DNA from 2 places in the Lysinibacillus sp. 1 U-2021 genome. Region 2 is predicted to be linked to the other one. Evidence: riboswitches for the same ligand, from Rfam matches in the RefSeq annotation. Region 2 holds a riboswitch; the other holds the start of a gene.

Region 1 (7,506 bases), 2.4 Mb from region 2:
CTTATCTTGTCTCAATCATCCTAACCTTTTCATCCTTTTTCGTGAACATCAACGGTCAATCTTCGCTAGAAATCGCTAATCGTTTTTCTGTTGTATTTGCACCAGTTAGTGTAAGTCATGTAATTTGGATTATCATTTATTTTTTACTCGGTTATTGGTTAGTTATGAACATGAAAAAGACAACTTTGAAACAGTCTGCGCTTTTTAGCTGCATAAATATATTACAAGCATTGACGATATATGTCTGGCACCATGAGTTATTTATTGTTTCTCTTGGCATTACATTACTCTTAGTCTTGTATTTATTTATGTTGTATAATACGTACCCTCTTCAGGACAAATCCTTGTTTGGTCGTATTCCTTTCTCTGTTTATTTAGCATGGATGACATTTATTTTTATCACAAATACAAGCTTTACGTTAACGGCTTATGGTTGGAACGGCTTTGGTCTTAGCACACCTCTTTGGGCAGTGATTTTACTTACTTTAGGTGGAGCCATTGCGCTACATATCCGTTTCCATCACTTTGATGTTATGTATCCAAGTGTTTTTATTTGGGCTTATATTGGAATCGCCATACATAATGGTTTTGATGAGCTACTTGTCACTACAGCCGCTTTATTTTTATGTGGTGTTCTCTTTGTTGGCATTTTATTTATTAAAAAAAATCCTGCTAACCAAAAATAATTTGGTTAGCAGGATTTTTCATTACATCTTATTCTTCGTCTAATGACGTTAAGATAATTGGTTTATCTTTTGTTACAATGACTGAATGTTCGATTTGAGCTACAAGTGATTTATCAGGTGTCACGAATGTCCAGCCATCACCTGCTTCTACGATATGCTCTGCCTTTGCTGAGATAAATGGCTCAACCGCAAGGACCATACCTTCTTTCATAATAGTAGTATCCCATGCATCGTAATAATTTAAAATATGGTTTGGTTCATCATGTAAAGATTGACCTAAGCCATGACCTGTTAAATTCATAATAACAGTTAACCCATTAGCATTTGCCTCGCGTTCAACAGCTTTACCAATTTGATTTAATTTAGATCCAGCCTTTACCTTTGTCATTGCTCGATCAAAGGCACTTTTAGCAACACGGCAAAGCTTTTCTTTGTCCTCATAGCCATCACCCACAACAAATGAAATACCTGTGTCAGCAAAATAGCCATTTAAAGAGCCTGAAACATCAATATTTACGATATCTCCCTCTTGAATAACACGCTTTCCTGGAATACCATGTGCTACTTCTTCATTGACGCTAATACATGTATACCCTGGAAAATCATATTCTCCCTTTGGTCCTGAAATAGCGCCTGCCTCTGCAAACATGCGACCAGCAATTTCATCAAGCTCAAGTGTTGTAACACCTGGTTTTGTGGCAGCTTTCATTGCTTCGCGAATTTCAGCACAAATGCGTCCTATTTTTTTAAAAGCTTCAATCTCTTCTTGCGTTTTTACAATCATGTATAACGTCCCTTTCATCTAATATCTATTCTTTAATATAACATAACTTTTTATGCGTATAACGATAAACGCTTTAAATATTGTATGCTTTCCTACTTTGCAAAGTGCTAAAAGAGTTATTCACGACAAAAAAGTCCCTCCACTCATGTGAAGGGACTAGCATTAAAATTTTCTTTGCATTAATTGTGGAGCGGCTGTGAATAAAAGAACACCAACGACCGCCGTTAAAATGGTTGCTGGTAGCATATATGTACCATTGTAGATGATGGAATAGATCCATGCATTTTGGTCACCAGCATATTCGGCAAAAAATACAGCACCAGCAATTGTATGTGCTGTGTATCGTAAGAGGCCTGCGAAAACGGTACCTATGATTATATAAAGTGCCATTTTTGTTTTGTTCATATGTTTAGCAGCGTCTAACACTGGTCCACGTACAACCGCCGCTAATCCTACAACTGTAAAAGCAACTCCATAATCCAGGAATCCTTGTAGCCAGTGCACAATCGTAGCACCAAACATGGTTTGCATTACACCTACGAGTAATCCAGTTGTTAGCCCAGCTATTAAGCCCCAGCGAAATGCTATTAACATAATTGGTACCATAACAAGACTAACTGAGCCGCCTTGTGCCCATACTTTAAAGGAAACCTGATCCAGTACGAGACCAATCGCTGCAAAAATCGCAATCTCCACTAGCATTAATAGTCTTTTTTTGTCCATACATATTCTCTCCTTTGTTCCGATGTAGGATACAAGAGCAGGAATAGAAAAGCGCTGATATGTCTCTTTCTGACACCTTTTTTCCTTTAAGGACGAAAAAACGATGTCAGGACAGAGCCTCACATCGTACAAGTGTCGGTTTCTATCCACATCCCTACGCAAGCGTTAACTTACAGGTTCGAAGAGTCAAGGCATTACGTGCCCAGTCTCAGCTGACATCATCAGCTCCCCTTGTGGTCGTTACATCTGAATTTATTTGAACACTCTCATTGTACGCAAAGGATTAAAGGATTACAACCTTCCATACATCATTTTTTTGAAACTTTGCTGTTTTTCATGCGTAAATATTTAAAAAGGAGGTACAACTATGGAGAATCAAAAAATTTTAGCTGCCTTTAGTTATCTTAGTATTTTCTTCGCCCCTTTTATCGTTCCATTAATTGTATATTTTGTAACAAAAGACAGTGATGTAAAAAGCCATTCGATTCGTGCACTTGTCTCTCATTTAATACCTTTTGTTTTTGGCATTCTATTCTTTATTGTCTTTGTTTTTTCTACATTTAGTTTAGATCCAACCTCCAATAACAAGACGGTGATGATTATTTGGTTTGCTTCATTCGCCATCTATGCTCTCGTCTCACTAGGTATTGTGATTTGGAATATAATTCAGGCTGTTCGTGTTATCCGTTAATGTTTTATTTTTAAGTGAAACAGGTAGTAGTAATTGTAAAAGGAGCTGTTTTGGGATGAAAGTATCAAACGTTGTAAAAACCGCCGTTAAGTTAGCACCTATTGTTATTCCTATCGTAAAAAAAGTAATGGCTGCAAAAAAGGGCACAACGCCTACAACCACCACTCGAAAAAAATAAAATGAAGGCGTATTCCTTTTAGAGGAAATACGCCTTCGTTTTATTTCACTTCAAAATGGGTTTGACTATGGCCATTCAATGTTTTTTCTACATGTAAAACTGCTGGCATTGCAGATTTCAATTCAGGTACATGCGAAATAACGCCAATCATACGACCCGAATCCTGCAAATCAATTAATGTATCGATTGCTTTATTTAGTGATTCCTCATCGAGCGAGCCAAAGCCCTCATCAATAAACATCGTTTCAATATGAATATTACCTTGGTAGCTTTGAATCACATCTGCCATCCCCAATGCAAGGCTCAACGAAGCATTAAATTTTTCGCCACCTGATAAAGTTTTGACATCTCGTAATTGATCTGTATAAGCATCATAAACATCAAGACCAAGGCCACTTTGCTTCGCATGCTTTTCTAATCTATCTGAACGTCTAAGCTCAAATTGACCGTTTGATAAATGATACAGACGTATATTGGCAGCTTCTGTAATTTGATCTAAGTAGTTAATTTGTATATAACGCTCAAAGGATAGCTTTTTCGAGTTTTGTCCATTTAATAATCCATAGAGCTCCTTTACTCGCCCTGCTTCTTGTTCAAGTAAATGAAGCTCTTTCGCTATTTCTTCCACCTTTTCACTAAAGCCTTGGCATGCTTGTATAAAGCCATTGATCTGTTGTAAACGTTTAAATGCTTCCTCATAGGAAACTCGATGCTGTTCTACTCTTGCTTCCATCGCCTCTAAATCTTGCTTCTCTTTTCCTTGAAGGTATGTAGCCCCTTCGGTAATCTGAATTTGCAACGTGTGTACTTGTAAAGCATAGTCGCTACATGCTTTTCGAAGTGCATCCAATTGTATGGCACTCCGTTTAGCAGTTGCATAAGCCTCATAGCTTTCGAAACCTATTTCTTGCATATCTGCTGAAAATTGCTGAAGCTTTTCATTCATTTTAAGCTGTAATTCCTCAAAGGACTGTTTGGCAATTTCTACTGTTAGTGTTGCATTGCTAGCTGCTTCCTTTGCTACATGCAAATTTTCTTGACTCACTTGCCAACTTTTTTGAAGCCCTTCTTTCTGTTTACTAACTTCATTAAGTTGTTGCTTTAATTGCTGTAAAGTTGGTAAATTAGGGGGCATCTGCTTAAGTTGTTCGTCTACAACCGCTTGTAATTTTGTCCATTCTTTTATCTGCTCTGCTAAATATTGCTCTAGCTTCATATGCTTATTTCGTAGCTGCTCTATTCGATCATGCTGATGCTTTATTTTTAATCGCACATCAGCTAATTGATGTTGAATAATTTTTAATGCTGCAATCTCTTGTTCCACTTCATGTAAAGTAGCGATGATCTGTGGTTGGTCTTCTTGTTTAATATGCTGCGCCTCAAGTTGTTGCCATGTATCTTGAAGAAGCTGCTGCACTGATGCTAAAAATGCCTCTTTCTCTAAATACTTACGCTCGTCTGATGATGCCTTCGCTCTCAATGCTTCCACTTGAGCAAGCTCAATAATTTCCAGTTGCTCATTGTGTGCTTTCTGATGTGTCATACTACCACAAACAGGACAGGGTTCTCCTTCCTTCAGCTGTTCTGCTAAAATACTAGCTTGACTCGTCAGCCATCGTTGCTGCAAAAGTTGAAGAGCCTCTTTACTTTCTTGATAGAGACTTTCTGAAGCAACTACATCCTGCTTAGCTAACTCTACGACATGTTTATATTTCTCTGCTTGCTTGATTAAAGCAACCTGTTCCCGTAGTTTCGGTAATTGTTCTAAATAGCTTTCATAGGGTTCAACCTGTTTTTCATAGCCTTCTACTGATTGAGAAAAATGCTGTAATTGCTTTTGTTCATTTTCCAAAAGTTTGATGTTATCATTTACTGCTCGTTTTGCATTTTCAGCATATTGCTCCGCTATTTGCAGCTGTTGTATATTGTTTTCATAGGCTTCAAATTTCGGTAAAAGCGCTAGCATCTGCATTTCCTGCTGTAAGATTTGCTGTCGTTCAGATTCTTTAGCCTGCTCTATCTCATATTTTTCTTGTGCTTCTTGCAACTTTTCTTGTGACTGCTGTTGCGTAACTTTTGCTTGTTGAAAAGCTAGTTCTTTTACATTCAGTTCAGCACGTAAATCCTTGCATTGTTGTTCGAGGAGCACAAGTCGCTCTGCTTGTTCTGCCAAAGCAATCTCCTTCTCCTTTGCTTGGTATACATCCTGCTGTTGTAAAAGCATTTGCAGCCGTTGCTGTCGATTAGCTTGTTCATCAAATTGCTCATTTAGCGTTTTTGCTAAGCGATAATATTCCTGCTCTTTTTGATGAAGGCTATACGCTTCTTCATAGTATGACTGTTCATCTTCTCCACATTTCTTATAGTAGCTAAGCTCCTCATCAAGTGCCTCTGTCAGTTGATGTAAATTTTCGGTATTATCCGCAATCAATGTGAATAAAGCGGAAGAACGTTGTGGTAAGGCGCCCACAATTTGACCAAGTAAATGTTCTTTTAATTGTTTGGCACGTTCAAGATCACTTTCTGCTTCTTTACGCTTGGCATCAAGCTTTTTTGCCATGACACCGAAACGATCAGTTTTAAAGATTTTCCGTAAAATTACTTCTTTATTTGTTGAATCAGAGGTTAATAGTTTTCTAAATTCACCTTGAGGTAGCATGACAATCTGGCTAAATTGATCTTTTGTGAGACCTATAATTTCCTGCAATTTCTTATCGACTTCAAGCGTTTGCTGTTTCTCTACAATGCTATAATCCAGCTTTCCCTCTTTTACTTCTGCTAGCTCTATTTTCTTTCCAGTAACCGTTTTATTTTTTTCTTTAATATGACCTGGCTGTCGTACTATTTGATAGACTTTTCCATGCATTTCAAAGACGAGTTCTACAGCTGTATAAACTTCATCATGTGCAAAGCCGCTTCTTAGTAAAGCTGTATCCTGCCGGTCCTCCCCACTACCTGATCCGTAAAGAGCATAGCAAATAGCATCGAAAATGGTTGTTTTACCAGCACCAGTTTTTCCAGAAATGGCAAACAATCGATGCTCCCCTAGCTCTTGAAAATCAATTACTTCCGTGTCTTTATAGGGACCAAACGCTGTAATTGTTAACTTTAAAGGCTTCATTTTACAGTCTCTCGCTCCTCATCTAATAACTCCTGTAACATCTCTGTGAATAGGCGTTCCGTATCTTCATCAGGCTGAATGCCAATAATATTGGTGAAGAATGAACGGAATAAATCAATATCTTCTAGTTTTTCAGCTTCTACTACTTGTAGTTCACGTGGCATATCTTGTCTTAGTACCTTCCGCTCCACATGCATAGCGTGCGGAAATACACTACGAATGCGTTCCATTGGTGAAGTCACAGATATTTTATCCGTCAATCTAACAAAGACATAATCCTCACTTGGTGTGAGGGTTAATAACTCCTCTAATTGACCTTCTATTACTCGTAGATCTCTTCTTGGCACAAGCTTTCTTTTACTTACTGTGGTGTTACCTTGCTCGTCTAATTCAATGATTAAAAAACCTTTCTCATGTAAATGCTCAGATAACGAGTATTTTAAGATAGAGCCTGCATAGCGTATGGTTTCGTTTAAAACAAAATGTGCCTTATGTAAGTGCCCAAGCGCCGTATAGTGAAAAGGTTTGAATAAAGCTGCATTCACACAATCTGAGCCTCCAATGGAAAGGGGTCGCTCGGAATCACTAGTATTTGCTTCCTCCTCACCATACTTCGTCACAAAGGCATGTCCAACAAAAACATGACGCTTACTTGTGTCCATGTCTTCTGTGATATGCTCAATAATTTTTCGCATGGCGTCTTGATGAGAACGGATTGACTCATCTTCAAAGATGTTGCGAATAGCTGCTGGCTCTGCATAGGGCACTAAATGAAAATGTACTTCTCCATGTTGATCATTCAAAACAATAGGTGCATGATTTTTTGTAAATTGGCCCTTAATATATAAACCACTATCACTCATTAAACGACTACCAAAATTTAAACGACCTGCACTATCATGATTTCCCGCCACTGCTAGAACAGGAATCTTCTTTTCTAATACTATTTTCGCTAATACATCATTTAGTAAATTAACTGCCTCAATAGGAGGCATCGAACGGTCATATAAATCACCTGCGATGATAATTACATCTGGTTTTTCCTCATCTATCGCTTGTATAAATTGTTGAAGAATATAATGTTGATCTTCTGTCATATAGACACCTTGAACAAGCTTTCCTAAATGCCAATCTGCTGTATGAAATATTTTCATTCTAGTACCTCCTAGTCTTCTCTATATTTTAGCATGACTATTCCCCATCTAGTGCACACTAAAGGTTTAGTAGTTCTAGCCAAAATTGGTTTTCATAGAAAAAAGCATCTTAATAGGTAAGATGCCTTAGATATCGATTATTTAGATGTATTTGATAAATGCCTTATAT
Region 2 (7,506 bases):
CACGCAGACATTAATTGAGTTAGCAAGGGTAGCCCGAATAGAGAAACGAGCTGATTATGTTGAACTAGCTATAGAAATAATTGATCAACAATTTAAAGATAGTGCACTGTCTCTTCCCTTTGTTGCTCATAAGCTTGGAATAAGCCCCAATTATTTAAGTACGATTTTCTCAAGAAAACAAGGCTTGCCATTTAAGCGCTATTTACAGCAAGTAAGAATTCATCATGCCACAAAAATGCTGCTAGAAACAGATTTTGCTATTAGTGAAATTGCTCATTTAAACGGTTTTGATGATCCAAATTATTTTATAAAATTATTTAAGCAACAAATTGGTATTACACCTAACCGATATAGAAAAAAATAAAAGATTGATTAAAATAGTTTTCAATTAGTTGATTTTATTTTCAATAAAGACTCTTATCATGATGTCATTATCCTAATCTTAACGTGAGAATTATCTATAAAATTGAGATTAAATAAAATAATTTTAAGTTAAAAACTATGTATAAACCCTATGTCTAGCGCATATATTTATAGTTTATACTTAAATACAAAAATTCTTTAACGATAATTATTATAATGTACTAGCAATTCTATTTTATATTTGTTATAGTTATAGACGAAGAGTTTGACTCACATTTTTTTCAGGAGGTAAACTAATATGACAAACGCAAATGATCGTAGCCGTCGTTTTACAACAGCAGGTGGCGCTCCAGTAGTAAGTAACCATGACTCTATGTCAGCAGGTCCACGTGGCCCTCTTTTACTTCAGGATGTATGGTTAGTTGAAAAACTAGCAAATTTCAATCGTGAAGTAATTCCGGAACGTCGTATGCACGCAAAGGGCTCAGGTGCATTTGGTACTTTTACTGTAACGCATGATATTTCACAATATACTAAAGCGAAAATCTTCTCAGAGATCGGCAAGAAAACTGAAATGTTCGCACGTTTCTCTACAGTAGCGGGTGAGCGCGGTGCAGCAGATGCAGAGCGAGATATTCGTGGCTTCGCCCTTAAATTTTATACAGAAGATGGAAACTGGGATTTAGTAGGGAACAATACACCAGTATTCTTCTTCCGCGATCCTTTACACTTTACAGATTTAAACCATGTGGTAAAACGTGACCCACGTACAAATATGAAAAATGCCAACTCTAACTGGGATTTCTGGACTTCATTACCTGAAGCACTTCACCAAGTGACAATTGTTATGTCTGACCGTGGTATTCCAGCTGGTTACCGTAATATGCACGGATTTGGTTCTCATACGTATAGCTTTATCAATGCTAATAATGAACGTGTTTGGGTTAAATTCCACTTCCGTACAGAGCAAGGCATTAAGAATTTAACTGGTGCCGAGGCTAATGAGATTATTGGTCAAGACCGCGAATCTTCACAACGTGATTTATATGAAGCAATTGAAAAAGGCGATTTCCCTAAATGGAAAATGTACATTCAGGTAATGACAGAGGAGCAAGCTCGTGAGCTACCATACAACCCATTTGATTTAACAAAGGTATGGTATAAAAAAGACTTCCCATTAATTCCTGTAGGTGAATTCGAGTTAAACAAAAATCCAGACAACTACTTTGCAGAAGTTGAACAAGCTGCATTCGCACCATCTAACATTGTTCCTGGCATCAGCTTCTCACCAGATAAAATGTTACAAGGTCGTATCTTTGCATATGCGGATGCCCAACGCTATCGTCTTGGTGTAAACCACTATATGCTTCCTGTCAACGCACCAAAATGTCCATTCCGTACTTTCCACCGCGATGGAGCAATGCGCTTTGATGGCAATCTTGGTTCGACATTAAGCTATGAACCAAATAGCTATGGTGAGTGGGAGCATAATTTAGACCATAAAGAGCCTGAATTACGTATTGATGGTCATGCAGGTATTCATGATTTCCGTGAAGACGATAATAATTACTTTGAACAACCAGGTAAACTATTCCGTCTATTGACTTCGGAAGAGCAGCAACGCTTATTTGAAAATACCGCGAACGATATGGCTTCTGTTGAAGAATTCATCAAACGCCGTCACATCCTTCACTGCTATCTAGCTGACCCAGCATATGGTGAAGGTGTCGCTAAAGCGATGGGTCTTTCCTTAGAAGGTATGGACCTTACAAATCCATATGTAAAACAACCAACAAACGTTTAATATTCCACGTTATTATTGATATCCAAATCCAACTTTTACTCCATGTGAATCCACTATTCACATGGAGTTTTTTGATTAAGAAAAGGCCTATGTCTATTTTTCTGACATAAGCCTTTTCTTTCATTATTGATAAATTTGACTGCCTGCTTTTTTAAACTCCTCAGCCTTTTCTTTCATACCTTGATGGATCGCTTCAGTCGTATTCAAATCCTTATCTTTCGCATAATTACGAATATCCTGTGAAATTCTCATGCTACAGAATTTAGGCCCGCACATAGAACAAAAGTGTGCTGTTTTTGCTCCCTCTGCTGGCAGTGTCTCATCATGATATTCCACTGCACGCTCGGGATCTAGTGACAGATTGAATTGATCACGCCAACGGAACTCAAAGCGCGCTTTAGACAGCGCATCGTCTCGTTGTTGTGCACCTGGATGACCTTTTGCTAAATCAGCAGCATGTGCAGCAATTTTATAAGTGATAACGCCCACACGAACGTCCTCGCGATTCGGTAAACCAAGATGCTCTTTCGGTGTCACATAACAAAGCATCGCTGTACCAAACCAGCCAATCATGGCTGCCCCAATGGCTGATGTAATGTGGTCATAACCTGGAGCAATATCTGTTGTGAGTGGTCCTAATGTATAGAAGGGCGCTTCCTTACAAGCCTCTAATTGCTTGTCCATATTTTCTTTAATCAGATGCATTGGTACATGACCTGGTCCTTCAACCATCACCTGAACATCATGCTGCCAAGCAATTTGTGTTAGCTCACCTAGTGTTTCAAGCTCTGCAAATTGTGCCTCATCATTGGCATCTGCAATTGAGCCTGGGCGTAAACCATCACCTAAGGAAAAAGCAACATCATAGGCTTTCATAATTTCACAGATTTCCTCAAAGTGTGTATACAGGAAGTTCTCTTGATGATGATATAAACACCACTGAGCCATGATAGAGCCCCCTCGTGATACAATGCCTGTTACACGATTTGCTGTAAGCGGTACATAGCGTAAAAGGACACCTGCATGAATAGTGAAATAATCCACACCCTGCTCAGCTTGCTCGATGAGGGTATCACGATAAACCTCCCACGTTAAATCCTCTGCTACACCATTTACCTTTTCTAAAGCCTGATAAATTGGCACTGTTCCCACTGGTACTGCAGCATTTCGAATAATCCATTCTCTCGTTGTATGAATATGTTTACCAGTCGATAAATCCATAATATTATCTGCGCCCCATCGAGTTGCCCAGGTCATTTTCTCAACTTCTTCTGCAATGGAAGAAGATACAGCAGAATTCCCGATATTCGCATTGATCTTTACATGAAAATTACGCCCAATAATCATTGGCTCTGCCTCAGGGTGATTAATATTAGAAGGCATTATAGCACGCCCAGCTGCAATTTCTGAACGTACAAATTCAGGATCCATATTTTCACGAATCGCTACAAACTCCATTTCATGGGTTATAATTCCCTTTCGTGCATAGTGAAGCTGTGTCACATTTTTACCTTTTTTAGCACGCAAAGGCTTTCTCGCCAACTCAGGAAAGACATTTTCTTGAATACGCGGGTCATCAACATGACGAAAGCCATTATCCTCAGGTTTAATGGAGCGTCCCTCATATGCTTCTACATCCCCTCGCTCTTGAATCCATGCATTTCGTAAGGCAGGTAAACCTTTCGTAATATCTACTTGGTAGGCTGGATCTGTATAGGGCCCACTTGTATCATATACTCGAATAGGAGCATTTTCTTCATTTCCAAAGCTGCCTGTTGTCGGACTTAATGCAATTTCTCGCATAGGTACTAGAATATCTGGGCGTGATCCTTCCACATATACTTTTTTGCTTCCTTCAAAGCTAGACATAATGGTAATATTCTTTTCACTTATTGCTGACATGAGCTACTTCTCTCCCTTAAATATATTTTGATACAAGGACCGAATCTAGCTCACCCAACAATCCAAAAAATAAAGGCCGAATCCAAAATAATTATTTGGATCCGGCCACGAATGTAAAGGTCTATTGATTGCATACTCTGCAATAGCTTCTTAACTTTCCCACGCTGGTATGAGCCAGATCAGGTCCAAAGGGTCAAGAAACTTCGTAGCGTTTCCCTCTCAGCCTGACTCATCAGACTCCCCTAGTTAATACTATTTAGTTTGATGCTAGTGTAGCAGATAATACTAAGAGATGGAAGTTATTTTTTATCTTACTAGGTAAATAATATTTCCGCAAAATAGATCACAATGGTTACAGTTATACAGCTTACAATGGTTGAAAATAAAACAGCTTGCGCGGCTGTTGCTGATTCTACATCATATTCCAATGCTAGACTAGAACTATTACGAGATGTTGGAAAGGCACTAGCTATAAACAGTGATTGTGCGACGACTCCATCTAATCCCAATATATAAATAATGGCTAATGCAACAGAAGGTCCAATAATTAATCGCGTAAAACAGCTGATAAAGACGGTTTTATTAAACATTGATTTCATCTCTAGTTGTGATAATTGCGCGCCTAATGTAATTAAGGCCACAGCAATAAATCCATCTGCCACATGTTCTACTGGTATTTTGATAAACTGTGGAATACCAATATCAAAATAATTCATAGCTGCACCTATAATCAGCGCATGAATAATAGGCATTTTTAAAAAATCCTTAATGATTATCATACCTGACTTTGTAGAAGAAATTAAATTGTATAAACCATATGTATACGTAGTCATATTTTGAAAGATTACGAGCATGACCTGAATGGCTACCCCAATAGGTTGCGTGGCAAATATCATTTGAGCCACTGGAATACCGTAATTGCCCGAGTTAATAAGCACCACACTATTTTTAAAGACAGCTGCCTCTGTTCTAGGTAAACCTAACCCTTTTGCCATAAAATGACTGAGCAACATTTGACTACCGATAAAAAGTACAATAAATAATCCGACCTCTGCCAGTACAGATAACTCCACATGTGTTTCATATAAATTTATAAAAACAGCTGCTGGCATAAAGCAATATGTAATAAGCTGAGACAATGCTTTTAAATTAAAGCGAAATTTCTTTTGTAGTATAGCGCCTATTACAAGTAACACTAAAATAGGTACAACAATTTGAAAGAAAATCATTCCGAGATACATCATTTCAATGTCCCCCTTCCAGTGTGAATAGTAGTGTTGAATTCCTTCTAGGTCAATTTCTCTGGCTTTCACCATAAAGAAGACTGCCTCTATATTGAAGGCAGCCTTTCTTTTTAAGCAAGCTTAAATCGGTTTACAACTTCTTGTAGCTCGTTTGAAATATCGTTCATATTTTGAATAGACTCAGCTACTTTTTGTAATTCTACTTGTTGATCCATTGCAGAAGCACTTACTTGTTCCGCAGAGGCTGCTGTTTGCTCTGAAATAGCCGAAATACTTTGGATAGCCATGATTGCTTGATTTTTATGCTCTAACATGCTAGATAGTTTATTCATTAATTCACTAATAGAATTTGCAATTGAACCTGACAAGTCACTGCTATCTTTAAATGCTAGTTGCGTGCTTTGTACGGACTCATTTTGAGATTGCATTAAATCTGCATTAGATGCAATCACAGCAACCGTCTGCTGAGAATTTTCAAGAATGCTTTCTACTGTACTCTTAATAATTTCTGTTTCATTCTTAGATTGTTCTGCTAGCTTTCTAACTTCCTCTGCAACTACAGCAAATCCTTTACCATGTTCACCAGCACGTGCAGCCTCGATACTTGCATTTAAAGCTAGCAGATTAGTCTGCTCGGTAATACTTTGGATCGAAGCAATAATCTGATTAATATTGGCAATATTGAAAGCTAATGATTCCATTTGCTGCTGAATACGCCCATTCATTTCATTTGTCTCCATATTACGCTCTCTTAAACTTTCAACCTCATGCAATCCTTTTTCTGTTGTTACACCTGTTTTATGAGATAGCTCATCCATTTCATTAGATAGAGCCGTAATCGCATCAATCTGATCTGATAAATCCATCATTCGATAATTTGTTTCTTCTGTATCCTCTGATTGCTTCGAGGCTCCTTGTGCAATCTCGTTGATAGCTACAGAAACCTCTTGACTAGAAGCAACTACCTCATTAAATGCCTCATTTACCTGATTAGAAGATTGGTTCAATAACCTCGTGGAATTTAGTACAGTTTGAATCGCACTATTGGTTTTATCTAACATATTATTATAAGCCACAGCCACTGCACCAATTTCATCAGGCTTAATATATCGCTCTTCTACCTTTTGTGTTAAATCCCCTTCGGCTGCAGTTTCAATCGATGCACGTAAAAATTTAAGTGGTTTTAGTTGTTTATAGATGAATAACACACTTGCAGCTGTCATCAAAACCACCATAATAATGGAAGCAATAATCGTAAATACAAATACATGATTATATGTTTCTAGAATCTTTGATTCAGCTAACACGACTTGAACAGTCCATGTTTCGTCAATACCCTCTAAAATCATTGGAGCAAAAACATTATAGGCCTTTTCCTTCAGTTGATTAGAGTCAACGTACATACTTGTTAGTTCACCATTTTCCATTGTCTTACTAATACTTGTCCAAGTAGGATCCTCTTGCATATTGCGCCCAACTAGCTCATCACCAAAACTGTTAGCTGTTAGCACACCTTTATTCGTAATAATTGCCGCATAACCGCCCTCTGGGGCATTCGATTTTGTTAAATCATTTAAAAAATCTATTGATACATCGGCTGTCAATACACCGAAAAATGATCCGGAAGCATTGATCAATGGCACCGAAATCGTTGTCATTAATACAGATTGTCCGTTGACATTATAATCATAGGGCTCTGTCAAAACTGCACGTCTCTCTTCTTTTGGTACCCAATACCATTCAGAAATACTCTTATCATCAATACCTTCGATTAGAGCAGTCGAGATATCATTTCCGTTCTTACTTAAATAAGGGATAAAGCGATTTTTACTATCTACTAAAGAAGCCTCAGTTGGTTCTAAAATAATAGATTCTTGCTCAAAGATTGCTCCTACTCCAAGAATGTCATTATTGCTAGCTAAATTTTTTTCCATTATGTCTATGACACCTTTGGTAGACAACGTATTATTCTTCTCCATGCTTTCTATGATACGCTTTGTTGTTTGTAATGTCGTATTGGCTTTCTTAAATCTTTCACTCATAATAGCTGCAGAGGATTCAGCAGTTTGCAATGTTCCATGCTCTGCGTCTTCAACACTTTGCTTTTTTATAATAATTCCCGTTATGACAGTATAGGATAAAAATAAAATGAGAAATAATCCTATTATAAGGGAAGAAAGTTTTAAGGCAATT

Evidence for each region. A riboswitch is a leader RNA that binds a small molecule or an ion and turns the genes downstream of it on or off. The one in region 2 is predicted to bind thiamine pyrophosphate.
Region 1: another riboswitch for thiamine pyrophosphate. It lies ahead of thiT (energy-coupled thiamine transporter ThiT); the one in region 2 lies ahead of thiC (phosphomethylpyrimidine synthase ThiC).

The regions. Positions count from the first base shown of each region.
Region 1 covers NZ_CP123966.1:3,985,694-3,993,199, forward strand. The annotation lists gene QH639_RS21150 (hypothetical protein) at 1-686, shown strand, start outside; gene map (type I methionyl aminopeptidase) at 715-1,470, opposite strand; gene thiT (energy-coupled thiamine transporter ThiT) at 1,633-2,193, opposite strand; TPP riboswitch at 2,328-2,435, opposite strand; gene QH639_RS21165 (magnetosome magnetite crystal formation protein family) at 2,561-2,884, shown strand; gene QH639_RS21170 (hypothetical protein) at 2,940-3,062, shown strand; gene QH639_RS21175 (AAA family ATPase) at 3,103-6,183, opposite strand; gene QH639_RS21180 (exonuclease SbcCD subunit D) at 6,180-7,337, opposite strand; gene QH639_RS21185 (SGNH/GDSL hydrolase family protein) at 7,479-7,506, opposite strand, start outside.
Region 2 covers NZ_CP123966.1:1,350,274-1,357,779, reverse strand. The annotation lists gene QH639_RS07080 (helix-turn-helix domain-containing protein) at 1-364, shown strand, start outside; gene QH639_RS07075 (catalase) at 662-2,167, shown strand; gene thiC (phosphomethylpyrimidine synthase ThiC) at 2,291-4,069, opposite strand; TPP riboswitch at 4,209-4,323, opposite strand; gene QH639_RS07065 (AEC family transporter) at 4,384-5,313, opposite strand; gene QH639_RS07060 (methyl-accepting chemotaxis protein) at 5,424-7,506, opposite strand, start outside.